Regions from separate parts of the Nocardia sp. NPDC058480 genome, predicted to be linked through region 2. Evidence: predicted binding sites of a transcription regulator. Region 2 holds the regulator's gene; each other region holds the start of a gene.

Region 1 (9,685 bases), 250 kb from region 2:
GACCGGCTTCGTCTTCACCGCGCTCGGCACGAAAACCGCTACGGTCGTGCAGAATCCGCCGATGACGGTGCAGTGGGTCAACCTCGACAACCGCCGCACCGGCACCCAGCCGCTCACCACGGAGGCGGGTATCAACGCCGACGGCCCGGCCACCCTCACCGCTATCGCCGACACCGGTCCCGGCCGGGTCGCTGCCGTGATCACCGGTTCGCTCACCACGGCCACCGCCGATGGTGACCGCACCTGCTCGTTCGCCCCGACCCTCGGGTTCTTCACTGTCGGCTGAGTCTCGCACCACGCAATTGGAGTTCGATCTATGAAGTTTGTCGTCCCCGGCCTGGTCAGCGGCCTGACCGGCGCGGTCCTCGGGGTGATTGCCGTACTCGGCATCACCGCGGGCGCGCAACAGAATTCGATCCCGGCGCCCGAGGAGTCCGGTGACCCGGGCTCGTCGCTGCTCGGCGACGTGCAGTACGGCTCGCGATGAGCAACGTGCGCAGGCTCATCGCCTGCATCCTCGTCGGTCTCGGCGCGCTGCTGCTCGCGGCCGCCATCATGATCCCCACCTACACGGTCGGCAAGGTCGGCAAGACCCCGCTCGATCTGCGCGTCACCACCATCGCCAAGAGCGTGCCCGGCGAGGAAAGCCTTGTGCTCGACGCGAAGTCGCTCACCTCGCCCGAGGGCTCGGCCACGGTGAACACCAATGTGCCGCTCGTTTCGCAGCGTTTCCTGACGGTCGAAGAGCCCTCGGACGCCGATGAGATGACCATCCAGGCCGGCCAGACCCTGCTTCGCGCCGACATGGATCCCAAGGAAGGCCTGCTCACCGCCTCGGTCGACCGCGTCACCATCGACCGCGTCACCGGCGAGCCGATCGACGCCTCGCCCAACGGTTCGATCGCCGTGGCTCAGGATCCCAAGTCGGGCGCCGCGATCCCCACCGAGTCGCAGCGGCGCGGCCTGCAGTACCGCTTCCCGATCGGCACCGAGAAGAAGTCGTACCCGTACTTCGACCTCAACGCCCGCGCCACCTACGACATCGATTTCATCGAGGAGTCGGAGATCAACGGCGTGCCGGTCTACCACTTCCGCCAGGACATCCCGGTGACGAACATGTGGGACGTCGTCAAGCACCCGTCCTATCAGCTCGCCCTGCCCGCCGCCAAGTGGGGCCTCGAGGGCACCGAGCCGGTCACCATGACCCGCTTCTACACCAACACCCGCGACGTGTGGGTGGAGCCGAGGACCGGCGCGGTCCTCAAGGGTGGCGAGAAGATCCACATGTACTACGGCCGTAGCGCCGAGCAGGTCGACGTCTCTGTGCTGAAGTCGAACCTCGTCTTCGACGAAGAGACCATCGAGGCCCAGCTCGCTATCACTCAGGAGAGCCTCGACAAGCTCGACCTGTTCGGCAAGACCCTGCCGATCATCCTGGGCATCCTCGCCGCTCTCTTCCTGATCGGCGGCGCTGTCCTGGGATTCATGAGCGCCGGCTCCACCTCGGGCCGCCCGTTCGATCCCCCGACGGAGCGGATTCGTTCCTCGAACCTGTAGACCAACTGTCCCAACGCACTCGGCCTCCCCGGTCCTCAACCCGGGGAGGCCGAGCTGTTTTCCGGGCAGGTCTTCGAAACATCGATGCGTGGAGTCGGTGCCCTTCCTGCAACTTGGAGTTACACTAAGGGGGCAGAATCTACATCGTTGTAGGACGGAGCTGGCTCATGTTCGGCATCAAATCTCGGGATCAGATCGCCAATCAGTTCGAGGCCCCAGCCGACAACGGATTCTTCGGGCCCGGGTCGGTGACGTGGAAGGTGTGGAGCTACCCGACCTCCTATGTCCTCGGGTTCGCACGGGCGGTCACCATCGAGCACCTCGACCCCAATCTCGCCGCCGCTGTGGTGCAGTCCGGCGGCGTTCGTACCCGCACCCATACGCGATACGCACGCACCATCCACTACTTCGCGCTCGTGGCGTTCGGCGCCACCGAGCCAACCGCCAAGGCGGCCGATGTGCTGGTGAAGATCCACACCAAGGCAATCGGCAACGACCCGGTCACCGGCGGCACCTACGACGCGAACCGGCCCGACTCGCAACTGTGGATCCATGTCACCGCGTGGCACTCGATCCTGTACTGCTACGAGAAGTTCGGTCCCGGCCGGTTGAGCGAGGCCGAGGAGAACCAGTTCTGGGCCGACTGCGCGCTGGCCGCCGAGCTCCAGACGATCGACCCGGCCACCGTCCCGCGTTCGCGCGCTGAGGTGATCGAGTTCTTCGAGTCGTGGCGTCCGCGCCTGGCCGCCTCCGAGGATGCTCAGGACATGGTCGACTACATCCTTCAGCTCGACGTGGCGCTGCCGCCGGACCTGCCGCGCCGGACCCGGCTGGCCATGGCGCCCGTCATCTGGCTGCTGCGCAAGGGTGTTATCTCGACCTACCCCGCCTACGTGCGAAAGATGTTCGGCCTGACCCAGGGCCGCGGCACCGACATGGCGATCAATGCCCCGCTGACGGTGCTGCACACCCTGCTCGACCGTGTTCCGGCCCTGAAGTTCTGGTTCATCGGGTTGATGGCGCCCACGACCACCGCGGTGCTCGCGCCGGTCGCCCTCGGCATCCCCGCCGTCGAGCAGACCACCATGACTCCGCGCGAGGCCCAGGCCCGCTACGGCTACGACATTCCGGAGCAGGCCCACCAGGATCTGCGCGCCAAGCAGCACCAGCGCGTTTTCGAGGCAGGCGCCAAGCCTTCGGACGAGGGTCTGATCGAGTCGCAGGAACACATCGGCGGCATGATTCCCATCGCGCGTGGGTGAGGGCGACTATCTGGAGCCCTGATGGGATTGCCGTACTCGGGCCGCCTCGCGGGTGAGGTGGTCGCGCTCTGGCACGGTGGTGGCGGCGTGTGACGCCTCGGCGTACAGGGTGGCAGCCTGCTCGAGGTCGCCCGCGCGTTCGAGTAGGTAGGCGCGGGATGCGGTGTGGCGAGGCAGTTCTGGGTCCAGGTCGGCCAGTGCGGCCAGGCCGGCTCGGGGGCCGTCGGCCTCGCCGACCGCGACCGCGCGGTTGAGGCGCACGATCGGGCTGTCGGTGAGTCGCAGTAGTTCGTCGTACCACTCCACGATCTGTATCCAGTCCGTTTCGGCGGTGCTCGGGGCGTCTGCGTGCAGGGCGGCGATCGCGGCTTGGGCCTGGTATTCGCCCAGCCGGTCGCGAGTCAGCGCGGCCTGCAGGATCGTCACCCCTTCGGCGATAAGTGTTGTGTCCCACCGGGAGCGGTCTTGTTTCGCGAGCGGTACCAGACGACCGTCCTCGGTGCGCGACGCACGGCGAGCGTGGTGCAACAGCATCAGCGCGAGCAGCCCCGACACCTCGGGTTCGTCGGTCCAGGCGGCGAGCTGGCGGGTGAGCCGGATGGCTTCGGCGGCCAGGTCTACGTCACCGCTGTAGCCCTCGTTGAAGACGAGATAGAGCACGCGCAGCACGGTCGTCGGCTCGCTGGGCCGATCGAGCGGTAAGCCGGTGATGCGCTTCTTGGCTCGGCTGATCCGTTGCGCCATAGTCGATTCCGGAACAAGGTACGCCGTCGCTATCTGCCGGGTCGTCAGGCCGCCGACCGCGCGCAACGTCAACGCGACCGCCGAGCCGGGAGACAGCGAGGGGTGCGCGCACAGGAAATACAGCCACAGGGTGTCGTCCATGGCGGGTACGGGGCCGGCTTCGGGCTCGGCATCGACGGCGAATTCCCTGCCTCGCCTGGATGTTTCGGCCCGTGCCGCATCGATGAACCTTCGCCAGGCGACGGAGACGAGCCAGCCCTTCGCATCGCGCGGTGGATCCTCGGGCCAGGTTTCCAGCGCTCGGATCAGCGCCTCCTGCACCGCGTCCTCGGCCGCGGCGAACTCGGCCCCGCGGCGGACGAGAATCGCGATCACCGCGGGGACGAGTTCGCGCAGTAGCGCGTCGTTCATTCGGTCACCGTGGGCAATTCCGCGTAGAACGGCCGCAGTTCGAGCCATTCCTGCACCGGCTTGCCCCCTGCGCCTGGTGCCGCCGACAGCTCCCCGGCCAGTTCGAGCGCCCGGTCATAGGTCTCGACGTCGATGACCATCCACCCGGCGATCAGGTCCTTGGTCTCCGCGAACGGCCCGTCGGTGACCGGCGGGCGCCCCTCGCCGTCCGAGCGGACCCACGTGCCCTGGGTGGACAGTGCCTGACCGTCGACGAACTCGCCGGTCGAGCGCAGTCGATCGGCGAAATCCACCATGTACTGCACATGCGCGGACACCTCATCCGGCGTCCACTGATCCATCGGCGCGTCGTTGACCGATGCGGGCGCGCCACGGTAGTGCTTGAGCAGCAGGTACTTGGCCATGATGTTCTCCTCGGTTCGTGTTCTTCGTGGGTTGTACCCCTGGGACGGAGCCGTTCGCGCGTTCTCGACATCCGCGGCGAAAGAATTTCGGAGAATTTTTTCGCCGTGAGTGAACGGCGCTACCTGCAGGAACAAACAGTGGGGGGTCCATGTTGAGTCAACAAAGCTCAACTTTGGAAGGGTCGACATGACTTCAGCTCAGAACCTGCCGGTGCTGTTCCTGACCGATCCGATCGTGCTGCCGGGCATGGTCGTGCCCATCGAACTGGACGAATCCGCGCAGGCCGCCATCGACGCCGCGCAGGCCGCCAAAACCGGCTCGGTGCTGGTCGCGCCGCGCCTCGACGAGGGGTACGCGTCCTACGGCGTCGTCGCCACCATCGAACAGGTCGGCCGGATGCGCGGTGGCGCGCCGGCGGCCGTGTTGAAGGCCGAGCGCAGGGCGCGGATCGGGCACGGGGTCACCGGGCCCGGCGCCGCGCTGTGGGTGGAGGCCGAACTCGTCGAGTCGGTCGAACCCGACCAGCACACCACCGAACTCGCCGCCGAGTACAAGAAGCTGGTCGTCGCCGTCCTGCAGCGGCGCGAGGCCTGGCAGATCATCGACATCGTCAACCAGCTCGACGACGTGGAGGCCATCGCCGACACCGCGGGCTACGCGCCGTACCTGTCCGATGAGCAGAAGCGCGAGCTGCTCGAGACCCCCGACGTCGTCGTGCGGCTGACCCGTCAGCTCGAGTGGATCAAAGACCACATCGCCGAGGTCGAGGTCACCGACAAGATCTCCGAAGACGTCCGCGACGGCATGGAGAAGAGCCAGCGCGAGTTCCTGCTGCGCCAGCAGCTCAACGCCATTCGCAAGGAACTCGGCGAGGACGAACCCGACGGTGCCGACGATTACCGCACCCGCGTGGAGAACGCTGACCTGCCAGAGAACGTCCGCGCCGAGGCGCTGCGCGAGGTCGGCCGGTTGGAGCGCGCCAGCGATCAGAGCCCGGAATCGGGCTGGATCCGCACCTGGCTCGACACCGTGCTCGATCTGCCGTGGTCGGTGAAAACCGAAGACAGCACCGATGTTTCGGCCGCTCGCGCGGTGCTCGACGCCGATCATCACGGTCTCGACGAGGTGAAGGACCGCATGGTCGAGTACCTGGCCGTGCGTTCGCGTCGGGCCGCGCGTGGTCTCGAGGTCGTCGGTGGACGCGGTTCCGGTGCGGTGCTCGTACTAGTCGGTCCGCCTGGTGTCGGTAAAACCTCGCTGGGTGAGTCGGTCGCAAAGGCTTTGGGCCGCAAGTTCGTTCGCGTCGCCCTCGGCGGCGTGCGCGACGAGGCCGAGATCCGTGGCCACCGCCGCACCTACGTCGGCGCGTTGCCGGGCCGGATCGTGCGCGCGGTGAAGGAGGCGGGTTCGATGAATCCCGTTGTCCTGCTGGACGAGATCGATAAGGTCGGTTCCGACTTCCGTGGTGATCCGGCGGCGGCATTGCTCGAGGTCCTCGACCCCGCGCAGAACCACACCTTCCGCGACCACTACCTCGACCTGGACCTCGATCTGTCGAATGTGCTGTTCATCGCGACCGCCAATGTCATGGACACCATCCCCGGTCCCCTGCTCGACCGCATGGAGCTCATCACCGTCGACGGTTACACCGAGGCCGACAAGGTGGCCATCGCCCGCGACTTCCTGGTCCCCCGCCAGCTGGAACGCAATGCGCTGACCGCGGAAGAGGTTTCGATCACCGACGCGGCACTGCGCGAGATCGCCGCCAACTACACCCGCGAGGCCGGGGTTCGTCAGATGGAGCGCCTGGTGGCAAAAGCCTTGCGTAAGGCGGCAACTCGCCTGGTGGCGGGCGACTCCGCCCGTGTCGACAAGGATGCTGCGCCCGGCAACGGCGCCGGGCTGGGCAGCGCTGCTGGGCTCGGCAACGGCGCTGAGCTCGGCAACGCTGCGGCGCTCGACAAGGACACGGCGCTGGTCGACAACGGCTCGCTCGGCGAGGGTGCGGTGCTCGGCTACGACCCGGAACTCGGGTACGACAACGTCATCGACATCGAGTCCGGCCCACAACCGGCCGGTCAGGTGACGAACTTGACCGTCGACATCGACAACCTCGCCGACTACCTCGGCCGCCCCCGCTTCACCCCGGACTCGATGGAACGCACCTCCGTCCCCGGTGTGGCTACGGGCCTCGCGGTAACCGGAGCAGGCGGCGATGTCCTCTACATCGAGGCCAACGGCGCCGAGGGTGAGCGCTCCCTCACGCTCACCGGCCAACTCGGCGACGTCATGAAGGAGTCCGCCCAGATCGCCCTCACCTACGTGCGCTCGCACCTGGAGGAAATCGGCATCGAACCCAAGGTCCTTGACCGCAATATCCACATCCACTTCCCCGCGGGCGCAGTCCCCAAGGACGGCCCCTCGGCAGGCGTCACCATGGTCACCGCCCTGGTCTCGCTGGCGCTCGGCCGCCCGGTCCGCGGCGATGTCGGCATGACCGGCGAGGTCACCCTCAACGGCAGCGTCCTGCCGATCGGCGGCGTGAAACAGAAGCTCCTCGCCGCCCAGCGAGCCGGCCTGAAGACCGTCTTCATCCCGGCCCGCAACGAACCAGATCTGGACGAGGTCCCGGCCGAGGTCCTGGCTGCCCTGGAAGTCCGCCCCGTCGGTGACGTGGCAGACATCCTGGCTTACGCCATCGAACCCATCGCCGAACCCGCCGCCGACAGCAAGACCTTCGCCGTCAGCGCCTGACAGGTACCGGGAACGGGCCGCGCACCGAGCGCGGCCCGTTCGTCGTAGCGCGGGATCGCCGGTCTAGCGGCTGACGGTCGGCGGTAGTACCGGCCCGTCGACGGTGATGACGGCCAGTTGGTCGGTGTCGTAGTTGTCCTGGTCGTCGTCGAATTCGGCATCGTCGTCGAATTCGACGTCCGCGTCTTCCTCGTTGGAGGGGGCGAGGTCCTTTTCGACGCGGCGGGTGGTGCCCTGGGCGACCGCGCAGAGGATGGGTTCCTCGCCCTCGGTTTCGGCGTAGACGTCGCAGTGGGTGACGGCCTGGCGGCGGGTGGCGCCGAGGACGGTGGCGTGCACGCGCAGGCGCTCGCCCTGGGCGGGGCGCAGGTAGGTGATGGTGAAGCCGCCGGTGAGGACGTTGGGGCCGAGGACTGTGCCCGCGGCGAAGGTGAGGGCGTTGTCGGCGGCGTAGGCCAGCACCCCGCCGTGCACGAAGCCGAACTGCTGGCCGTGTTCCGGCTGGATATCGATGACGAGAGTGGCTGCGCCATCACCGAATTCGGTGAGCTCGGTGCCGACCAGACGGGCGAAAGGCTGCGCGGCGAGCACCTGGCGCGCCAGGTCGAGGTCGAGGGTGGTGGCTTCGGTCGGCATCGGGTGTTCCGTTCTTCGAGCTCAGTCGTGATCGGTTGGCGCGCTACGGATATTGCCACGCCCGGTTACGCCGGATTGTCGGTGCCATGCGGTATGACGGAACAGTGCCTCGGTGGCTCCTGCATGTCGATCTCGACCAATTCCAGGCGGCGGTGGAATTCCGGCGTCGCCCTGAGCTGCGCGGTCAGCCGGTTATCGTCGGCGGAGAAGGCGATCCCGAACAGCCTCGCAAGGTCGTGACCTGTGCTTCTTATCCCGCGAGGGCCTTCGGTGTGCATGCGGGGATGGCGTTGAAGATGGCGCAGCGCAAGTGTCCGGAGGGCGTTTTCCTGCCGGTCGACATGGCCGCCTACGAGGTGGCCTCCGAGGAGATCATGGCGACACTGGGCCGGGTGGCGGGTGCGGTCGAGGTCTGGGGGATGGACGAGGCCTTCGTCGCCACCGATGCCGATCCGTGGCCACTCGCCGCCGAAATCCGTACCGCCATCAGCGAACTCGGGCTCACCTGTGCGGTCGGCATCGGCGACAACAAGCTCACCGCGAAACTCGCCACCGGTTTCGCCAAGTCCACCGGCAAGACCTCCGCCGAACCCGAACACGACGAGGGCGCGGCCGCTGGGATTTTCGAACTGACCGCCGCCAACTGGACCGAACTCATGGGCCACCGCCCCACCGACGCGCTCTGGGGCGTCGGAGCCCGCATCGCCAAACGCCTGGCCGACCTCGACATCACCACGATCGCCGACCTCATGTCCGCCGATCGCCAGCGCCTGGCCGCCGAATTCGGCCCGAACACCGGCCCCTACCTGTGGGTTCTCGGCCACGGCAAAGGCGACACCGAACTCTCGACCACCCCACGAATCCCGGTGGGCCGCAGCAAATCCGAAACCTTCCCCCACGACCTCACCGACCCCGAAGAAATCCACCGCGAGGTCGCCCGCATCGCCACCGAGGTCGCCGAGGAAATGCGCGACCACCACCGCATCAGCACCCGAGTCTCGGTCACCGTCCGCACCAAAACCTTCTACACCCGCAGCAAACAGCAAAAACTCCCCACCCCCACCGACGACATCACCACCATCGTCGACACCGCCCTCGCGATCATCGCCCGCTTCGAGCTCGACCGCCCGGTCCGCCTCCTCGGCGTCCGCCTGGAGCTACTGGACACTTGATCACCCGGTTTCGGGTTGCGGCAGCTTCTGGTGCGATGACCTGCGGGCACGTGGACGGCTGTCTGTGTCTGGGTTGTCGTGGCCGGGGTGGCTCGTATGCTCAGGGCATGGAGTTCTCAGCGATGGTGGCCCGGGAAGCTGACGGCGGGATCGTTCTCGCCCGCGAAACGGTGGGGGATGATTTCCTCGGTACCGGCGACGTGACGATCAAGGTCCACTATTCGAGCGCGAATTACAAAGACCTGCTGGCGATTACGCCGCGCGGTGGGGTGGTGCGCAACTATCCCATCGTGCCCGGTATCGACCTCACCGGCGAGGTGGTCTTCTCGGATTCCGATGACTTCGCCCCCGGCGATCAGGTCATTGCGCACGGTTACGACCTGGGTGTTTCCCGCAACGGTGGCTTCGCCGAATACACCAGGGTGCCCGCTGAATGGGTGGTGAAGCTCGATGGCCTCGACACCCGTGACGCCGCCACCATCGGCACCGCGGGCTTCACTGCCGCGATGAGCGTGCGGGCCCTGCTCGATCACGGCCTGACCCCCGACGACGGCGCCGTTCTGGTCACCGGCGCGACCGGTGGTGTCGGTACCGTCGCCATCGACATCCTCTCCGGCCTCGGCTTCGAGGTCATCGCCTCCACCGGCAAAACCGACGCGAGCGACCTGCTCGCCGAACTCGGCGCCAACGAGGTCATCGGCCGGCTCCCCCTCGACCCCGACGCCAAGCCCCGCCCGCTCAACA
Region 2 (9,685 bases):
ATCTCCGAAGGCGCCTGACATCCGCCGTAGGGATCAGCGATGGGTCGACGACAAACGGTGCCGACCTCAACGAGCGGGCCCGCAAGTGGGCAGGAACGATCGGGTTGGACGCCGAGTTCGAGGCTGCCGTCGATGCGATCGATCAGTATGCGATCGCCGACAAAGACAGCGACCCGCGGCAAACCTGATCCTCGATATGGGCGGCTGGTTGGCTTACCCTCAGCAGGGATTATGCGATACGCATGTCGCTCAGAGAGGTGGCGGTCGCGGATCTGGTCGTCCATCGACGCAACTGCTCCTGGTCGGCCCTGGATACCGCGTCGGTGATCTTGGTGGGTAGGTTACCGAACTTGATGGTCAACAGTTCGGTCAGCATCTCTCGCAGAGCGGCAATCCGCCCTTCGACCCGGCCTTCAGCCCGGCCTTCGGTACGTCCTTCGGTTCGGAGTCGGTCGGCGGTTGTCACGAAGGCCTCCTTCGCTTCGGGTCCGATGCTGTCAACGATGGGCTGCAGGCGCTCGTCAGGAGTGTCGCCCACACTCACAATGTACGTCAGGATCGCGATCAAGTCATCGCCAACCAACGCCATCAGGGCTGGTAGCAGCCGTTTGAGATCACTATCAAGGCGCTGATTGTCCGGAGCGGTCTTCAACAGCACTTGCAAGGCAAGGGTCTCGGGGATGTTGGGACGGGCGTAGAGCTCATCGATGGTCGCGGCGGTGAGGTCATCGAGGAGAAATCGTAGGTGGGGAACATGCTGGTCGAAAGCGGCCCGCAGGTCGGGACCGAGGTCGATCAGGTCGGCAACATCGGTCGGGGCGGTCCACCGCTTCCCATCGGGGCTGGCGTGGACGACGATCGGGATAACCAGCGGAAGGGTCTTGCTCTTCGGGTGATCACGCAGGTACCTGTTCCAGATCGACACCATGTAGTCGAGCATGCGTAGCGACATGAAATGGTCGCTGCTGGACTGGTGTTCCAGCAATAGGTAGAGGTATGCGTCACGGCCATCGAAACGGGCGCTGAACAACAGATCACTGTAGGTTCCGCGCAAGTGCCGGGAGACGAAGCTGATCGACTCGAGGGCGAGGCTGGACCAGTCGATGCGCGCGGCTAGAGCGGATGTGATGACCGGGCGAGCTTGGGCGGCTGCGTTGCTCGGCTGGCCGATGAAGTGCCGGAAGAGAGCATCGTGCGGTTTCGCTGCTGAATCCCCCATAGCGACAAGCTATCTCACGAGCTGGCGGCCGCCAAATGCGTGAAGCCGCACCAACCACCAGATGGCAATCCGCTCACCGCTCAGAACAAGGGATCGTGGCGGATCGATTGGGCTTGGGTGCCTGCTGGAATGACAAGTCAGAACAAGGGATCGTGTCTGATCGACTGGGCTTGGGTGCCTGCTGCCATCAAGCGGAACTTGGTGGTTTGGACCATCGAGGGGGAGCCGACTATTTGGACGTCGCGGTCTGCCCAGGGGCCGTAGCTGGCTACTACCTTGCCGATTTGGCCGGTCATGCGGGGTTCGAGGCCGGGGAGTTCGGGGTGGGGTTCGCCGGAGTCGTAGTACCACCAGGGGTTTTCGTCACTTTCGGTGACGGGGGTGACGGTGAGCCATTTGTTGGTGATGGCGAGTTGGCTCAGGACCTGGAGGTCGTAGAGGTCGCAGGGGTGGTGGCCGCCGACGAACAGGTGGACCTTCGGGTTCACCCGGCGCTGGGCCATCGCCATGATCTGGGCGCGCAGGGGGGCGATGCCGGAGCCACAGCCGACCATCAGCATCTTGCGTTTGGTGTTGCGTGGCACGCCGAGGCCGCCGAGGGGCGAGCCGAGTCGCCACTGGTCGCCGACGGCGGTGTGCGCGACCATCGCGGGGCTGACCCAGCCGCCGAGCACTCCGCGAATGTGGAACTCGATCTCGCCGTTGGCATTAGCCGGGTTCGCGGGCGAGAGATAACGCCACATGCGCGGCCGCGAGGGGATCTGCACGCTGAGGTACTGGCCTGCGGCATACTGCATCGGCTCGTCGAGCTGTACCCGGACGATCGAGAGATTGCGCAGCACCTCGCGATGTTCGACGACGGTGCCCGTCCAGGTGGCCGGTGTCGTTTCCTTGTCGGCTGCGCTGATCATCGCGCCGCTGATGGTGGCCAGGCCCTCATCCCACGCGCTGGCGACCTCGTCGGTCCACATCTCCGCACCGGCGAACAACCGCAGCGCCGACTTCAGCGAGTTGGCCACGGCCACATAGTGCGCCGGTTGCACGCCGTACTTGCGATGGTCGCGCCCGAGCTGGGCCAGGAACGGCAGCAGCTTGTCGGGCTCCTCCAGTCGTTCGAGGGCGTAGGCGATCGCGGTGACGAGTCGGTCGCGCTGGGCATCCATGGCAGCCGGGAAGTAGTCGCGGACACCGGGGTAGTCCGTGAAGAGGATCGAGTAGAACGAACTCGACAGCTTCTCGGACCCACCTTCTTCCGCAGCAACCGCCTTGAACGTAGTACGGATCAAAGCGATAGTCCGCGAATCCATATGTGTCACAACCTCGTTTCGCCATCGAACGCTAGCCGCGCCGGCGAGTGACGGGCTGGGAGGACACTCGTCAGCAGCCGATGCGAGAAGTCTAGGCGAGGTTTGCCAGCTTAGGAATCGTACTCTTAAACATCACGCATGTAATTCTTGAAATACCAGGCGGTTCCTAGTAGTTTCCCATGAAAACATACCCGAAGACCGTTAATTGCGGGTGAACACCTGCCCATGATTCCTCAAACCGCCCCGCATGCCAGACACCTGGAAACCAAAATGCCTGGTAGAGCGACTCTTCCGCTACACCTGCCGCCTGCCACAATCCGACGCGCCGGGCCATGACACGCCAGGTAGGTGCACCGGAGTGGCTGGGCGGGCACGGTGAATTGCGTTCCGTTTGATCCGAATTCAGCATCCCGGCAGCAAATTTTTGGACGTCCAGGGTGATAAATCCGCACCTCAGCGCGCCGCGGCACTACTTCCGATCAGCAAGATCATGAATAAGTGAGTTGCTGAATAGTCGCTGTACGGTCGCCGGGGGTTGACCGGAGACGGGCGAGCCCCCGGCTCGCATCCACCGCAGCGGATGTCGAACCGGAGGCTCGTCGCATCGAATACTGCTCAGCGCCGATGCCGTGGCTGCCACACCACGAGCGCGGTACTGCGCGCCGGCGGCGACAGATCGGGCCGGTAGCCCGCCCGCAACCGCTCCAGCTCCGCACTCATCTCCTCGACGCGCTGCTGCAACGCCTCCACCTGATTGGTGAGCTCGATGATGCGCTTGATGCCGGCGAGATTGACGCCCTCGTCCTGTGACAGGCGCTGCACTTCGCGCAGCACCTCCACATCGCGGGCCGAGTAACGGCGTCCGCCACCCGAGGTCCGTTGTGGGGTGACCAAACCCAGCCGGTCGTAGGTACGCAACGTCTGCGCGTGCATCCCCGCCAGCTGAGCCGCCACCGAGATCATGAAGAACTCGGCACGCGAGGTAGCACCCGAAACGGACTTCGGATCATCGGACATCAAGCACCCGCCCATCCTCCACGCGGTTCGAAGCCACTGGCCTTCTCCGCTTCCTGATAGCGCTTGAGCGCATCGGTGGCGTCGGAGTCGAGCGATTGCGGGACCGCGACCTTCACCGTGACCAGCAGGTCACCGGCGCCGCCTGCCGCACCGCGCTTGGGCACACCACGACCGCGAACCCGCAGGATACGCCCGTCGGCGGTGCCCGCGGGCACCTTCACGCCGACCCGGCCGTCCAGCGTCGGCACGGAAACTGTTGTCCCCAGTACCAATTCGCTGTAGCTCACCGGGAGCACCAGGGTGAGGTCGTCGCCCTGACGGCCGAAGACCTTGTCCTGGCTGACGTGCACGGTGACATACAGATCGCCCGAAGGCGCACCGCGCAGACCCGCCTCGCCCTGACCGGCGAGCCGGATCTTCTGCCCATCGCTGACGCCCGGTGGGATCCGGACGGTGATGGTGCGGGTGCGGTTCTGGATACCGGTACCCGAGCAGTCGGTGCACGGGTCGTCGATGATCGACCCGGTGCCGCGGCAGTCGTCGCAGGGCTCGCTGAAACCGAACGCGCCCTGATTACGGCTGACCACGCCAGCACCGTTGCAGTGCGGGCACACGCGCGGGCTGGTGCCCGGCTTGGCACCACTGCCGTGACAGGTGGTGCACGGCGACGGACTTGTCATCCGCAGCGGAACGGTGACGCCCTGGGCGGCCTCGCGGAAACCCAGGGTCGTCTCGGTCTCCACATCGGCACCGCGGCGCGGACGAGCCGCCGCCCGGCCGCCGCCACCCCGGTTGAACAGCCCACCCAGCAGATCGCCGAGCCCGCCGTCGCCCGCGGCGGCACCGGTGCCACCGGCCTGACCGAAGATGTCACCGATGTTGAAGTCCTGCGAAAAGCCGCCGCCGGCACCGGGGTTGAACCCGCCGCCGCCGTAGGCCCGGCCGCCACCGCCGCCGCCCGCGAACAGGCGGCGCGTGTCGTCGTACTCCTTGCGCTTGGCCGGATCCGACAGCACCGCGTTGGCCTCGCTGACGGTCTTGAACCGCTCCTCGGCCTTGGTATCACCCGGGTTGGAATCCGGGTGCAGGTCGCGGGCGAGCTTGCGGTAGGCCTTCTTGATCTCGTCCTGCGAGGCGCCAGAGGAGACACCCAGCTCCTTGTAGAAGTCCTTTTCGATCCACTCCCGTTGACTCACCGGGCATCTCCTCCTTTCTTATTCCTCGTTCGCGGCGGCATCCGCGTCCGATGCCTCCGCGTCGGTTACCCCGACCAACGCGTGCCGAAGCACCCGGTCGCCGAACCGATAGCCCTTGCGCATGACGATGCCGATCACCGGGTCGGCGCCCGAACCCTCGTGCTGCACTGCCTCGTGCAGCGTGGGGTCGAACGGGTCACCGGTGGCACCGAATTCGACGAGACCCTGCTTGGTGAGCGCGGTCTCGAGCTTGTCGGCGACGGACTTCAGCGGGCCGGAATCGAGGTCGCCGTGCGCCCTCGCCCGATCCAGATCGTCGAGCACCGCGAGCAATTCGGTGACCACCGACGCCTTGGCGGCGTCGATGTTGGCCTGCCTGTCACGCTCGACCCGGCGACGGTAGTTCGCGTATTCCGCGGTCAACCGCTGCAGGTCGGCCGTGCGCTCGGCCAGCTCGTCGTGCTCCGGTTCGACGACTTCGGCGTCGAGCGCGGAGTCCGCCGGGGCGGCCTCCGCGTTCTCGTCGGCAGTGTCGTCCAGGATTTCGGTGACCAACTCCTGCTCCGAGGAGTTCGCCTCGGTCACTTCTTGTCCGTGTCGACCGGCTCGTCCACGACCTCCGCGTCGACGACCTGGTCGTCGTCGGCCTGGCTCGGGCCCGCGCCGTTGCCGGACTGCGCGTCGGCGGCGGCACTGGCCTCGTAGATCGCCTGGCCAAGGGCCTGCGACTCGGTGGCCAGCTTCTCCACGGCCGACTTCACCGCGGAGATATCGGTGCCCTCGAGCGCCTGCTTGGCCTCGGTGACCGCGTTCTCCACCTTCGCCAGCTGATCGGCGGAGACCTGTGCGCCACCCTCGCTCAGCTTCTGCTCGTTGATGAACTTCTCGGTCTGGTGCACCAGCGACTCGGCCTGGTTGCGGGTCTCGGCCTCTTCACGGCGCGCCTTGTCGTCGGCGGCGTGCGCCTCGGCGTCGGCGACCATGCGCTCGATCTCTTCCTTGGACAGACCGGAGCCGTCCTGGATCTTGATCTTGTTTTCCTTGCCGGTGCCCTTGTCCTTCGCGGTGACGTGCACGATGCCGTTGGCGTCGATGTCGAAGGTGACCTCGATCTGCGGCACGCCGCGCGGGGCCGGGGGCAGGCCGGTGAGCTCGAAGGAGCCGAGCAGCTTGTTGTGCGAGGCGATCTCGCGCTCACCCTGGAACACCTGGATCTGCACCGAAGGCTGGTTGTCGTCAGCGGTGGTGAAGGTTTCCGAGCGCTTGGTGGGGATGGTGGTGTTGCGCTCGATGAGCTTGGTCATCACGCCACCCTTGGTCTCGATACCCAGCGACAGCGGGGTGACATCGAGCAGCAGGACGTCCTTGACCTCGCCCTTGAGCACGCCGGCCTGCAGCGCGGCGCCGACGGCGACGACCTCGTCCGGGTTCACGCCCTTGTTGGGCTCACGGCCGCCGGTCAGTTCCTTGACCAGGTCGGACACGGCGGGCATACGGGTGGAGCCACCGACGAGCACGACGTGGTCGATATCGGCCACGTTCAGGCCCGAGTCCTTGATCACGGACTGGAACGGCGCGCGGGTGCGATCCAGCAGATCGGAGGTGATCTTCTGGAACTCCGAGCGGGTGAGCTGCTCGTCGAGGAACAGCGGGTTCTTGTCCGCGTCGACGGTGATGTAGGGCAGGTTGATCGAGGTGGACTGGCCCGAGGACAGCTCGATCTTGGCCTTCTCCGAGGCCTCACGCAGACGCTGCATGGCCATCTTGTCCTTGGTCAGGTCGATGCCCGAGGACGCCTTGAACTTGTCGACCAGCCAGGACACGACGCGCTCGTCCCAGTCGTCGCCACCGAGGTGGTTGTCACCGGAGGTCGCGCGGACCTCGACGACGCCCTCACCGATTTCCAGCAGCGAGACGTCGAAGGTGCCGCCACCGAGGTCGAAGACCAGGATGGTCTGCTCTTTGTCGCCCTTGTCCAGGCCGTACGCGAGCGCGGCCGCGGTGGGCTCGTTGACGATGCGCAGCACGTTCAGACCGGCGATCTGGCCGGCTTCCTTGGTGGCCTGACGCTGGGCGTCTTCGAAGTAGGCCGGGACGGTGATCACGGCGTCGGTGATCTCCTCGCCCAGGTAGGCCTCGGCGTCGCGCTTCAGCTTCATCAGCGTGCGCGCGGAGATCTCCTGCGGCGTGTACTTCTTGTCGTCGATCTCCACGTTCCAGTCGGTGCCGATGTGGCGCTTGACCGAGCGGATGGTGCGATCGACGTTGGTGACCGCCTGGTTCTTCGCGGGCTGACCGACGAGAACCTCGCCGTTCTTCGCGAAGGCGACGATCGAGGGGGTGGTGCGCGAGCCTTCCGAGTTCGCGACGACGACCGGCTCGCCGCCTTCGAGCACGGCGACGACGGAGTTCGTGGTCCCGAGGTCGATTCCGACCGCACGAGCCATAGTGGTTTCCTCCTGTTTGACGTTTCGGTTGATGCAACGCTGAGCGTAGTGGGCTCAATCCTGCCTGCGAGATCCACCGCGAGTCAACCCGAAGTTGAGTCAGGGTCGCTCATGTTGTTGATCAGCACAACCAGTAGCTGCGGCGATTCATTCCCGCCACCCGAAAAAATTTCCCGACCCCCGAGCCATTCTTGCCACGAGTGCGCTCAACTGCAGCCCCTGATGCGCGATCGTGACGGTCCGGAGACCAACGACGGGCTATCGGGTGAGGCCGGGATGGATGCCGGGGCGAAGGCCGTTGCCCTCGGCGGTTCGGCGCAGTAGGTCGAGGAAGACGGCACGGTCCCCGGGAGACAGCGGAGACAGGACCTCGGCGTCCAGCTCGACCACTCGCTGCTCGGCTTCGGCCAAGAGGGCATGCGCGGCGGGCAGGAGATAGAGGGCGTGGGCTCGGCGGTCGCTGGGATGGCGGCGGCGTTCTACCAGGTCACGTTTCTCCAGTTCATCGACCAGTCCGACCATGACATTGCGGTGGATACCCAGCGCCTCGCCGAGCTCCTGCTGAGGGGTTCCCCTACTCGAAGAGAGACGATCGTGACTACCTCCCCCACTCCCCCCGCCGCGGATCCGCGGCGCTGGATCGCGTTCGCGGTGGTGCTGGCCGCCGGCTTCATGGATCTACTCGACGTGACCATCGTCAATGTGGCCGTGCCGAGCATTCGCAACGACCTGCGGGCCGAGTACTCACAGCTCGAATGGATCATCGCCGCCTACGTGCTCGCCTTCGCCGCGGTGTTGATCACCGGCGGGCGACTCGGCGACATCTACGGTCGCAAACGCGTCTTCCTGACCGGCATGGCCGGTTTCACGATCGCGTCGGCCGCCTGCGGACTGGCCACCGATCCGACCGTGCTCATCGGCTCCCGCTTCGCGCAGGGCGCGATGGGGGCGCTGATGGTGCCGCAGATTCTGGCCATCATCCAGACCACGTTCCCGAAAGAGGAGCGGGCCAAGGCGATTGCCGTGTACAGCGGTGTCGGCGGGTCCGCCTCAGCGGTCGGGCTCGCGCTCGGCGGCGTGCTGGTGCAGGCCGATCTGTTCGGGTTGGCTTGGCGGCCGATCTTCTTGGTGAACATCCCGGTCGGGATCGCGGGGTTCATCGCGGCGTGGTTCGTGATGAGCGATTCGAAGTCGGCGAAGCCGCCTCGACTGGATCCGGTCGGGATGGTGCTGGCGGTTTCCGCCGTACTGCTGCTGGTCTATCCACTGACCGAGGGGCGTCGACTCGATTGGCCTGCTTGGACTTTCGTGATGATGGGTGCGGCTCTCGTGGTGTTCGCCGCCTTCCTGTTCTATGAGCGCGGGCTCGCGCGGGCGGGGCGATCGCCACTGGTCGACCTCGGGCTGTTCCGGTCTCGGCCGTTCGCGATCGGGCTCGGCGCCTGGTTGCTGTTCTGGATCGCGATGGGTGGATTCTTCCTGGTGTGGACGTTGTTCATGCAGGGTGGTCTCGGGTGGTCGCCGTTGCGGGCCGGGCTCACTTCGGCGCTGTTCGCGGTGGGTGCCGGTGTGGGAGCGGGGCTTTCGGTCGGGGTGCTCGCCGCTCGCTACGGGCGCAAGGTGTTGATGATCGGGGCCCTGGTGAACGCGGCGGGATTCGCGCTGTACGGGGCGATGGGAGTGCGGTACGGGAGTGAGTTCACCTCGTGGCAGATGGCGTTGCCGTTGCTGATCACCGGGGCCGGGTTCGGGATGGTGGTCGCGCCGACGCTCGAGCTGCTACTCGGGCAGGTGCCGATTCGAGAGGCCGGGTCGGCGTCCGGCTTGCTCAACACGGGGCAGCAGTTGGGGACCGCGCTGGGTGTCGCGCTGGTCGGCGTGCTGTTCTTCACCGCACTGGACCGGGATTCGGATCGCGGGGTGGAATCGGTGACGCCGCAGATCCGGGCGGAGTTGGCGGTCGAAGGAGTGCCGGTGGGGGTGCGGGATCAGATCGTGGCCGGGTTCGCGGCGTGTGTGCACGATCGGTCGGCCGAGGACGACCCGGCTGTGGTGCCTGCCAGCTGTCAGCCGAATTCTGTTGGTGACGCGGCAGTTTCGCGAGTTCTCGCGGAAGCGGGCACCGAGGCGAACGCGGTGAACTTCGCCGAGTCGTTCCGGCACACGCTGTTCTACGGCATCGGGATGCTGCTGTTGGTGTGCCTCGGATTCCTCGCCCTGCCGAAGGCCGCGAAGCTGGAACAACGGGTGCTCGATGATGAGCGGGAAAACGTCACAGTATGAAACGGCCAGGGGCGTACGGATTGCCGTGCGCCCCGGCACTCTGGAAGGAATCGCATGTACACAGTTGATTTGCTTGCCGTCGGGCGTGGTCGCGAAGTTGTCGATGCCGCACTCGGCTATGTCGGCGGGCTCGGATTCCGCGTTCTCGGGTCGACCGCCGACGAGGAGGCTCTTGCGGTTCTCGGGCGAGAGCGGGTTCGTCTGCTGGTGATCGGC
Region 3 (9,685 bases), on a different contig from region 2:
CCTACATGCAACGGCTCGGCGTCTCTTGATGCCGGGCTTTCGTCGTTCCAGGGGTGTGTCCATACCCTGACGACGGGCTGTCTGTGTCGTGTCCTGGGCCTTGGCCGCTCCTGTCGGTCGTTATCGGAGAGCCCGACCGAGGGGCAGACAACCCTGACACCCAGCCTCCTGCGAGCACCTTCGTCGTACGCCTCGCACGTACGCACCTGGTCGGTTCGGGAGTGCACACCTTCGCCCAGGTCCAACATCGCCACACGCCGAAACAGGCGTGGGGCCAATTGTGTTGGCCGAGGACGCAAATCGGGGTTCGGTGCGGGGAAGCGGGCAGGGATGGTTACGACACCGGCACCCTTGGGTGCTCCATACGGTGTAGTCCGACCGGACGTCGTCGGTCAGTCGTCGCGGCGATACCCACCGAGCGGCGCAACGAAGGTGATCGAGAAGCCCACATCGAGCAGGCCCGTGCAATGCGGCTGTCACGCCCTTGAATTCAGCGAATGCGTGAACGGCGGTGTGTTCTCAGCCGAAGATCTCGTCGGCATCAGCGGCGGTTGCCGCGCGCCGCAACCATGCGGTGAGCTGGTCGATATCGGCGCATTCTGCGATGCGGGCCCGCTGCAGAGCGGAAACAGTGAGGTGGCGGGCTTCCAGAACAGTGAGGATGCCACCGACAAGCCCCTCTTCACGCCCCTCTTCACGACCTTGCGCGACGTATTTCCGTGCGATCCGACCCTGATACTCGTACGTCATGGTCATCATTTCCTCCAACCTTCGGCGAGCGGGAATCAGATGGCGAGGACGGTTTTTCCACGTGCGTTGCCTTGGCCGAGCACGGCAGGAGCGGCTTCAAGGGGCACGGTCATCTGCACCGGAACGACAACATCACCGGCGGCGACGCGGGACAATAGTCGGCTCAATTCCGGTGAGCGCCCTTTGGATTCGAAGTTGCCGCCGGTGATGTCGTTTTCGCGCAGCACCGCTTCATCGGCCGCCCAGGTCGTCGAAAAGGCATGGCCGCCTCGGCGGACCAGGGTGGCGTGGGAGGCGAAATCTCCCGGCGAGCTGATCACGTCGAAGAGCACATCGATGCCGTCGGGATGGGTGAAGCGGACGGCGTCGGTGACGCTCGAGTCATGGCGGGTGGCCGGGTCCGGATCGACGAAATTCGGGTCGGCGGGGCGCATCTGGGTGTAGTCGACAGTTTCGGCGGCGCCGAGGCGGGCGACCTGGTCGGTGGCGTCGGCGCGGGCGGTGGCGATCACGTGCGCACCGGCGGTATTGGCCAGCTGGACGAGGAAGGAACCCACACCGCCGGTCGCGCCGACGATCAGTACCGTCTGGCCGGGCTGGATGTGCGCGGCGTCGACCAGATCCTGGGCGGTCACGCCGGCGACCGGCAGCGCCGCGGCGGCCACCGTGGTGACCCCGTCGGGGATCGGGACGAGGGTCGCGTCCTCGGGGACCGTGGCGTACTGCGCCCAACTGCCGTGTCCCGCCGGTGCGGTCAGGAACTTACCGACCACCTTGTCGCCGACCTTGAATTTGGTGACACCGGTGCCGATCGCCGAGACGGTGCCCGCGCCGTCGACGCCGAGGATCATCGGGAAGTCGGTGGGCATTTTGCCCTCCAGGATGCCGTCGGCCATTTTCAGGTCGAACGGGTTCACCCCGGCCGCGTCGAGCGCCACTTGAACCTCACCGGGACCCACCCCGGGGACGGGCACATCGGCGAGCTCCGGTGTGGCGCCGAACTTCTGAACCACGATCGCGCGCATGGGGGTGAACTCCTCGCATCGGGGGTGAGCCGGGCACCGCAATCCTAGGCGGATAGCCGTTCGACATGCGGTGATTGATCGTCTTCGGTGGTGTCGCGGCGTACCGTGAAGCGCGGCTTCGAAGTCCGCCGAAAATTTTTAGAGTTGAGCGGAACAGACTCAACTTTGTGAGCGTTGAACAAGTCGATACCGGACACACACAAGTAGGGAGATTCGTGGACTCGTTCAATCCCACCACCAAGACGCAGGCGGCCTTCAACGCCGCCCTTCAGGCCGCCGCGGCGGCAGGCAATCCGGAGATCCGTCCGGCACACTTGCTGGTGGCGTTGCTGGATCAAACCGATGGCATCGCCGCACCGTTGCTCAAGGCCATCGGGGTCGATCCGGCGACAGTCGAACGTGAGGCAGGTGCCCTCGTCGACCGCCTGCCGCGTGCTACCGGCGCCACCACCACACCACAACTGGGCCGCGAAGTCCTTGCCGCGATGACCGCTGCCCAACGGCTCGCCACCGAGCTCGGCGACGAGTTCGTCTCCACCGAGAACCTGCTGGTCGGGCTGGCCGAAGGCTCTTCGGACGTCGCCCAGCTGCTGCGTAAGCACGGCGCCACCCCGGAATCCCTGCGCGACGCGTTCACCGCGGTCCGCGGCGGCAGCGGCCGGGTGACCAGCGCCGATCCGGAAGCGAGCTATCAGGCACTCGAGAAGTACTCCACCGACCTCACCGACCTGGCCCGCGCGGGCAAACTCGACCCCGTGATCGGGCGCGACACCGAGATCCGGCGCGTGGTGCAGGTGCTGAGCAGGCGCACCAAGAACAACCCGGTCCTCATCGGCGAACCAGGCGTCGGCAAGACCGCCATCGTCGAAGGTCTCGCGCGGCGCATCATCGAAGGCGATGTGCCGGAGTCGTTGCGCAACAAGAAGGTTGTCTCGCTCGACCTCGGCGCGATGGTGGCGGGTGCGAAGTATCGCGGTGAATTCGAGGAGCGGCTCAAGGCCGTGCTCGACGACATCAAGAACAGCGCGGGCGAGATCATCACCTTCATCGACGAGCTGCACACCATCGTCGGCGCGGGCGGCACCGGCGACTCGGCGATGGACGCGGGCAACATGATCAAGCCGCTGCTGGCCCGCGGCGAGCTGCGCCTGGTCGGCGCGACCACCCTCGACGAGTACCGCAGGTACATCGAGAAGGACGCGGCGCTCGAACGGCGATTCCAGCAGGTGCTGGTCGGCGAGCCGTCGGTGGCCGACACCATCGGCATCCTGCGCGGCATCAAGGAACGCTACGAGGTGCACCACGGCGTGCGGATCACCGATTCGGCGCTGGTGGCGGCCGCGACACTGTCGGACCGCTACATCACCTCGCGGTTCCTGCCCGACAAGGCGATCGACCTGATCGACGAATCGGCTTCGCGCCTACGGATGGAAATCGACTCGCGTCCCGTCGAGATCGACGAGATCGAGCGAGCGGTGCGGCGCCTCGAGATCGAAGAGGTGGCGCTCGAGAAGGAGACCGACGCCGCGTCCAAGCAGCGGCTCGAGAAGTTGCGCCAGGAATTGGCCGATGACCGCGAGAAGCTCAGCCAGCTCACCACCCGCTGGCAGAACGAGAAGAACGCGCTCGATTCGGCGCGCGGGCTCAAGGAGCAGTTGGAGGCGCTGCGCGGGGAGTCCGAACGGGCAGAACGTGACGGTGAACTCGGCAAGGTCGCAGAGCTGCGCTACAAGCGCATCCCCGACCTGGAGAAGGAGCTGGCCGACGCCGAAAAGGCCAGTGCCGCAGCATCTGACGGTGACGTGATGCTCAACGAGGAAGTGACTCCCGACGACATCGCCGATGTTGTCTCGGCGTGGACCGGGGTGCCGGTCGGGCGCATGCTCGAGGGCGAGACCGCCAAGCTGCTGCGGATGGAAACCGAGGTCGCGGGGCGCGTTGTCGGGCAGGAAGAAGCCGTGCAGGCGGTCTCCGACGCGGTGCGCAGGGCGCGTGCCGGTGTCGCCGATCCGAACCGGCCGACGGGCTCGTTCCTGTTCGTCGGCCCGACCGGCGTCGGCAAGACGGAGCTGGCGAAATCGCTGGCTGACTTCCTGTTCGCCGACGAACGCGCGATGGTGCGCATCGACATGAGCGAGTACAGCGAGAAGCACTCGGTGGCCCGGCTCGTGGGCGCACCGCCGGGATACGTCGGCTACGACCAGGGCGGCCAGCTCACCGAAGCGGTGCGCAGGCGGCCGTACTCGGTGGTGCTGTTCGACGAGATCGAGAAGGCACACCCGGATGTCTTCGACATTTTGTTGCAAGTTCTCGACGAGGGCAGGCTCACCGACAGTCAGGGTCGCACGGTCGACTTCCGCAACACGATCCTCATTCTCACCTCCAATCTCGGCGCCGGTGGCGACCGCGATCAGGTGATGGAGGCGGTGCGGCGCGCGTTCAAGCCGGAGTTCATCAACCGGCTCGACGATGTGGTGATGTTCCACGCGCTCGACGCCGAGCAACTGGAGTCGATCGTCGACATCAACCTGCGTCAGCTGCAGAAACGGCTCTCACAGCGCAGGCTGACCCTCGATGTCACCTCCGAGGCCAAGAAGTGGCTCGCCGTGCGCGGCTACGACCCGGCCTACGGCGCGCGACCGCTGCGCAGGCTGATCCAGCAGGCCATCGGCGACAGCCTGGCCAAGGAACTCCTCTCCGGTTCGGTCGCCGATGGTGACACCGTGAAGGTGAGTGTGGACGACGCCACCGACAAGCTCGTCGTCGAACGCGAAGTTATCCACAGCCCGTGATTTATCCACAGCCCGGTGCGTAGGGACCACCCAAACGTACCGGGCTGTCCTACCCTGGAGCCCATGACGAACCCGAACGATCCGTGGGGGCAACGCCCGGAGGATTCGCCGACCGAACGGCTGGGTTCGCCGGGCACCGACTCGACCACGCCGTACGGAGGCAATTCGTTCGACGAGTGGGGGCAACCGTCGAACCCGACGCAGGCGTTGCCACCGCACGACGCGCAATGGGGTGCCTACGAAAGTGGCTATCCCGCAGCTCAACCCCCGCCACAGCAGGCGCCGCCCGGCTACGGCCAGGGTTATCAGGCGCCGCCACCCGGGTACGACCAGGGCTATCCCGCCGCGCCGCCACCGGGCTATCCGCCGCGGCCGCAGGACGGTGACCAGGAAGAACCGCCCAAACGCCACACCGGTTTGTGGATCGCGCTCGGCTTGGGCGTGCTGGCGTTGATCGCGGTCGGTGGAGTGCTGGCCGGTCTCGTGCTGAGCGGCAACAACTCCGATGAGAACACCGCTTCGGCGCCGACGACCACCCAGCTGCTCGTCCCGCCGACGCTGAAACAGACCACTCCGGGCACGCCGCCGAGCGCGAGCGGGCTCCCCGGCTTGCCGGGTCTGGGTGGCGGCGAAGATCTCGGCGCCACCATGGGCAGTATCACCGCGAATACCGGCACCGAGATCACCATGAGCACCCTCGGCGGATCCGACGTGCGAGTGCTGATCGACGACGCCACCCAGGTGATCTCGCTGACCAGCACGAAGGCGAGCGAGCTTCCCGTCGGCGACATGGTTATGGTGCAGGGCGACAAGAACCCAGACGGGTCGATCCACGCCAAGATCATCATCAGTACGGCGTTGCCGGGCGGCCCCCGATGAGCGACCCGCGCGTCGAATCCCCGGTGCTACCGGGCAATCACGGCGACGGCTGGATAGGCTAGGCGACGATGACGGCTATGTGGTTCGGGTTAGCAGCGATCGCACTCGTGGGTGCGATAGTCCTGCTGTATTTCGATCGGGTCCAGCGGCAGCGCACCGGACACGCGAGACAGGTGTGGGCGAAGTCCCAGGGCTACACCTACGTGTCGGTGGAGCCCGCGCTCGCCTCGACGTGGCGTCGTGGCGCGCTGACCAAGCTCGGCTACCTCTCGGCGGTCGACGTGGTCTCCGGTATTCGCAAGGGCGAGAAGTTCGTGCTCTTCGACCTGGAGGACGCGGCGACGCTGGTGGCCGTGCGACGCCAGATCGGCTCCGAGATCGATGTCGACATGCGGCTCAAGACCGCGGCGCCGCCGAAGGACCACGATCTGGAACTGCTCGGCGCCATCGGCGACCGGGTCGTGTTCGCCACCGATCCGGAGATCGCGCGCCACGCCGTAGATCAGCGGATGGTCGGCTTCATCGAGTCGCTGTCCGACACCGTGCAGATGCTGTGGAGCGAGGGCAACTGGACTCTCGGCATGCTCCCCGTCGGCAGCGGATCCAAGGACTGGGAGACCGCGATCGACGTGGTGCTCCGCCTGTCGGGCCTGCTGCACGTGCTGCCGCCGGTGGCCGAGCCCAACGAATTCACGCGGCCGAGGTCGAGTGCCAATCTCGCGCCCGGCTTCCGCCCCGAGTACGACGACGAAGACGACGATCGCGAATTCGCTTCGGGCCGGGCGGAATACGCCGACGTCGAAGAGCACGGTCGTGCCCGCTTCCCCGGTCCTGACGAACTCGATGCCGACGACGAGCCCTACGCCGCCCGTGGTCCGGCGGCACGCCTGCCCGAGACCGATGAGCCCTACGACAGTCGTGGCGCCGCGGTCGGCATCGACGACGACGAGCGCTACGCCTCGCGCGGTGCTGCCGCGCGCCCGGACGAGTCCTATGGCGCCCGGTCTCGCGAGGATCGCGCCCCGATCGGCGGCCGCGCCCCCGCGCTGCCCGCCGACTACGACCCCGATCTCGACGACCCCGAGTTCGAAGACCAGCCCGCACCCGGCCGCCGCCCACTCGGCGAACAGCCCAAGCGCCCGTCGCTGGCCGTCGTCCCCGAGCCGCGTCCCCGCACCGAGCCACCGCTCGACGACGCGGAACCGGGCCAGCCGGGTGGTCCGTTCCACCCCGGTTTCCGCCCATACCAGGGCCCTGTCCCGAAGTGATCCACCTGCCGCGGTAGTCGTCGCGGCATCCTCCTCGACCGGAATCGATCTCTGCGATGACCGACAGTCCCTTGCGCCCAACAGTCACTGACGCGCCAGCGTTCGACAGTCTTTCGCGCACGGCCGGAGCGAAGGCGGAGGTACGCCTACCCGGCGTGCACCGCCCCGTCGCCATGATCACCGGGCCGACGTCCGGCATCGGGCAGGGCTTCGCCCACCGCCTCGCCGCCCTCGGCTACGACCTGGTGCTCGTCGCCAGGAACGAGCAACGACTGCGTGAACTCGCCGACGTGCTGGCCCGCCGTTTCACCACCTCGGCCGAGATCCTCGTCGCCGACCTGGCCGATGACGACGACCGCGCTCGCGTCGCCGCGCGCGCCGCGAGCGGCATCGACTTCCTCTTCAACAACGCGGGTTTCGCGCATTCGGGTGAGTTCTGGACACTCGAGCCCGCGCAGCTGCAAGCGCAGCTCGACGTGAACGTCACCGCGGTCCTGCAGCTCACCAGGGCAGCCCTGCCGCTGATGGTCGCGGCGGGCGCGGGTTCGATCGTGAATGTGGCGAGTGTGGCCGGGTTGATCCCCGGACGGGGGTCGACCTACTCGGCCTCCAAGGCCTACGTCGTATCCTTCACGGAGGGTTTGGCGGGTGGATTAGTGGGCACGGGTGTCCGCGTCCAAGCGCTGTGCCCCGGATTCGTGCAGACCGAGTTCCACGAGCGCGCGGGCATCGAGATGAGTTCGCTGCCCAAGCGCCTGTGGCTCGACGTCGATCAGGTCGTCGAAGGGTGCCTGCGGGATCTGGACTCCGGCCGGGTGATCAGCGTGCCCGGCGTGCAGTACAAGGTGCTCACCGCGGTCGCGGGCTTCGTCCCGCGCACCCTGGTGGCCCGGATGAATCGCGGACTCTTCAACGCACGCGGAAGGACATGACTCAGATGATCGACCAAGCACGTCAGTCGCTCACGAAGGCCGATCGCGACCAGCTGGCCGCCCTCGTGCGCGAGCTCGCGGTCGTGCACGGCAAGGTGACGCTGTCCTCGGGCAAGGAAGCCGACTACTACGTCGACCTGCGCCGCGCGACCCTGCACCACCAGGCCGCCCCGCTGATCGGTTCGCTACTGCGCGAGCTCGTCACCGACTGGGACTTCGACGCGGTCGGCGGGCTCACCATGGGCGCCGATCCGGTCGCGATGGCCGTGATGCACGCGCCGGGTCGCCCGATCGACGCGTTCGTGGTTCGCAAGGCGGCCAAGGCGCACGGCATGCAGCGCCAGATCGAGGGCCCCAACATCGTCGGCAAGCGAGTGCTCGTCGTCGAAGACACCACCACGACCGGCAACTCGCCGCTCACCGCGGTGCGCGCGCTGCGTGACGCCGGTGCGATCGTGGTCGGCGTCGCCACCGTTGTCGATCGGGAAACCGGTGCTGACCAGGTGATCGCCGAGGAGGGGCTGGAATATCGATCGATCCTCGGCCTCGACGATCTCGCCCTGGGTTAGCCTGAACAACGCCGAACCCGGACGACGACGTGGTCTGTCCGGAAAGTCTGAAGGACGTGTGAGTCACCTGTGGTGAGCATTGCAGTTAACAAAGGTCGCGACAACGTCGCGATGCTCGGGATCGGTGCCTACCGTCCGCAGCGCATCGTCACCAACGCCGAAGTGTGCGAGACCCTCGACTCGACGCCCGACTGGATCTTCGAACGCACCGGTATCCACAACCGGCGCTGGATCAGTGGCGACGAGACGATCCGGTCGATCTCCGCGGCCGCCGGTGAGCGCGCGCTGAACAACACCCCGATCGATCGATCCAAGATCGGCGCGGTCATCCTGTGCACCTCGAGCTGGCTCAAGCTCACCCCGCACGGTGCCCCCTCGGTGGCCTCCGACCTGGGGCTCAACGGCGTCGCGGCGTTCGACCTCACCTCCGGCTGTGGTGGCTTCTGCTACGGCCTCGGTGTCGCCGCCGACCTGATCCGCGCGGGCTCGTTCGACTATGTGCTGGTGATCGGCGCCGAGACGATGACCGTCGGCCTCGACCCCACCGACCGCGGCACCGCGATGATCTTCGGTGACGGCGCGGGCGCTGTGGTCGTTGGCCCGGCCGAGGACAACGGCATCTCCCCGACGGTCTGGGGCAGCGACGGCGAGAACGCCGAAGCCATCGCCCAGGACGTCGATTTCCTGGCGTACATGGACAAGGCGCAGGCCCTGCAGGGCACCGATCCCTCGGTCGAGGCCGTCGGCCGGATGTCGTTGCACATGGAAGGCCCGAAGGTCTTCCGCTGGGCCGCGGTCACCCTGCCGCGCGCGCTCTCGGCGGCGCTCGAGTCCTCCGGCGTGGCCAAGGACGACATCGAGGTGTTCGTCCCGCACCAGGCCAACGCCCGGATCAACGAGCTGATGAAGAAGAACCTCGGCCTGCCCGAGAGCGTCCCGATCGCCAACGACATCGAGAACACCGGCAACACCTCCGCCGCCTCGGTGCCACTGGCGATCGAGGAAATGCTGGTCACCGGCAAGGCGAAGGGCGGTCAGCTCGCGCTGCTGCTCGGCTTCGGCGCGGGCCTGAGCTACGCGGGCCAGGTCGTTACCCTGCCGCCCGCCCCGAAGGAACCGAGCTTCTGACATGCGAAGACTGCGCGCCGCTTATCTAGCGGCGGGTGCGGTCACCGTGTTCGGTGCCGTCACCGGCCGCGACCGCCTGCAATGGGTCGCCAAGCCACTGCTGATGCCACTGCTCGCCGCCGACACGGTGACCAGCGGAGTCGAGATCGATCCGGCCGAACGCCGGATCCTGCTCGGCTCGCTGGCCGCGGCCACCGTCGGCGACGTGCTGCTCCTCGACCCCGACGACGACCGCCGCCTCATCGCGGGCGCGTCATCGTTCGCGGTGATGCAGACCGGCTACTCGCTGCTGTGGTGGAAACGAGGCGCCCGCCCGCGCCCCGAGATCGCGCTTCCCCGGGT

The links. The regulator HspR, encoded in region 2, represses chaperone genes until heat shock. The targets are predictions, from matches to a motif close to ANNTGAGTNNNNNNNACTCANNT.
Region 1: a site for HspR is predicted at 4,529-4,551, ahead of lon (endopeptidase La). Genes of this name have one in related genera too.
Region 3: a site for HspR is predicted at 1,918-1,940, ahead of clpB (ATP-dependent chaperone ClpB). Genes of this name have one in related genera too.

What each region holds. Positions count from the first base shown of each region.
Region 1 is NZ_JBHXMN010000003.1:358,123-367,807, forward strand. Features, by position in the region: gene ACFWO8_RS10465 (hypothetical protein) at 1-286, shown strand, start outside; gene ACFWO8_RS10470 (DUF2613 domain-containing protein) at 317-487, shown strand; gene ACFWO8_RS10475 (DUF3068 domain-containing protein) at 484-1,557, shown strand; gene ACFWO8_RS10480 (oxygenase MpaB family protein) at 1,725-2,819, shown strand; gene ACFWO8_RS10485 (RNA polymerase sigma factor) at 2,826-3,974, opposite strand; gene ACFWO8_RS10490 (YciI family protein) at 3,971-4,378, opposite strand; gene lon (endopeptidase La) at 4,566-7,133, shown strand; partial or broken gene ACFWO8_RS10500 (PaaI family thioesterase) at 7,362-7,769, opposite strand; gene ACFWO8_RS10505 (DNA polymerase IV) at 7,874-8,941, shown strand; gene ACFWO8_RS10510 (acryloyl-CoA reductase) at 9,049-9,685, shown strand, end outside.
Region 2 is NZ_JBHXMN010000003.1:607,623-617,307, reverse strand. Features, by position in the region: gene ACFWO8_RS11635 (FAD-binding oxidoreductase) at 1-18, shown strand, start outside; gene ACFWO8_RS11630 (Rpn family recombination-promoting nuclease/putative transposase) at 230-1,219, opposite strand; gene ACFWO8_RS11625 (FAD-binding oxidoreductase) at 1,357-2,526, opposite strand; gene ACFWO8_RS11620 (heat shock protein transcriptional repressor HspR) at 3,142-3,543, opposite strand; gene dnaJ (molecular chaperone DnaJ) at 3,543-4,739, opposite strand; gene grpE (nucleotide exchange factor GrpE) at 4,758-5,324, opposite strand; gene dnaK (molecular chaperone DnaK) at 5,321-7,186, opposite strand; gene ACFWO8_RS11600 (MarR family winged helix-turn-helix transcriptional regulator) at 7,445-7,813, opposite strand; gene ACFWO8_RS11595 (MFS transporter) at 7,781-9,469, shown strand; gene ACFWO8_RS11590 (hypothetical protein) at 9,524-9,685, shown strand, end outside.
Region 3 is NZ_JBHXMN010000001.1:1,137,912-1,147,596, reverse strand. Features, by position in the region: gene ACFWO8_RS05365 (hypothetical protein) at 520-759, opposite strand; gene ACFWO8_RS05360 (NADP-dependent oxidoreductase) at 786-1,775, opposite strand; gene clpB (ATP-dependent chaperone ClpB) at 1,991-4,567, shown strand; gene ACFWO8_RS05350 (DUF5666 domain-containing protein) at 4,631-5,446, shown strand; gene ACFWO8_RS05345 (hypothetical protein) at 5,515-6,714, shown strand; gene ACFWO8_RS05340 (SDR family NAD(P)-dependent oxidoreductase) at 6,888-7,646, shown strand; gene pyrE (orotate phosphoribosyltransferase) at 7,652-8,215, shown strand; gene ACFWO8_RS05330 (beta-ketoacyl-ACP synthase III) at 8,285-9,343, shown strand; gene ACFWO8_RS05325 (lysoplasmalogenase family protein) at 9,345-9,685, shown strand, end outside.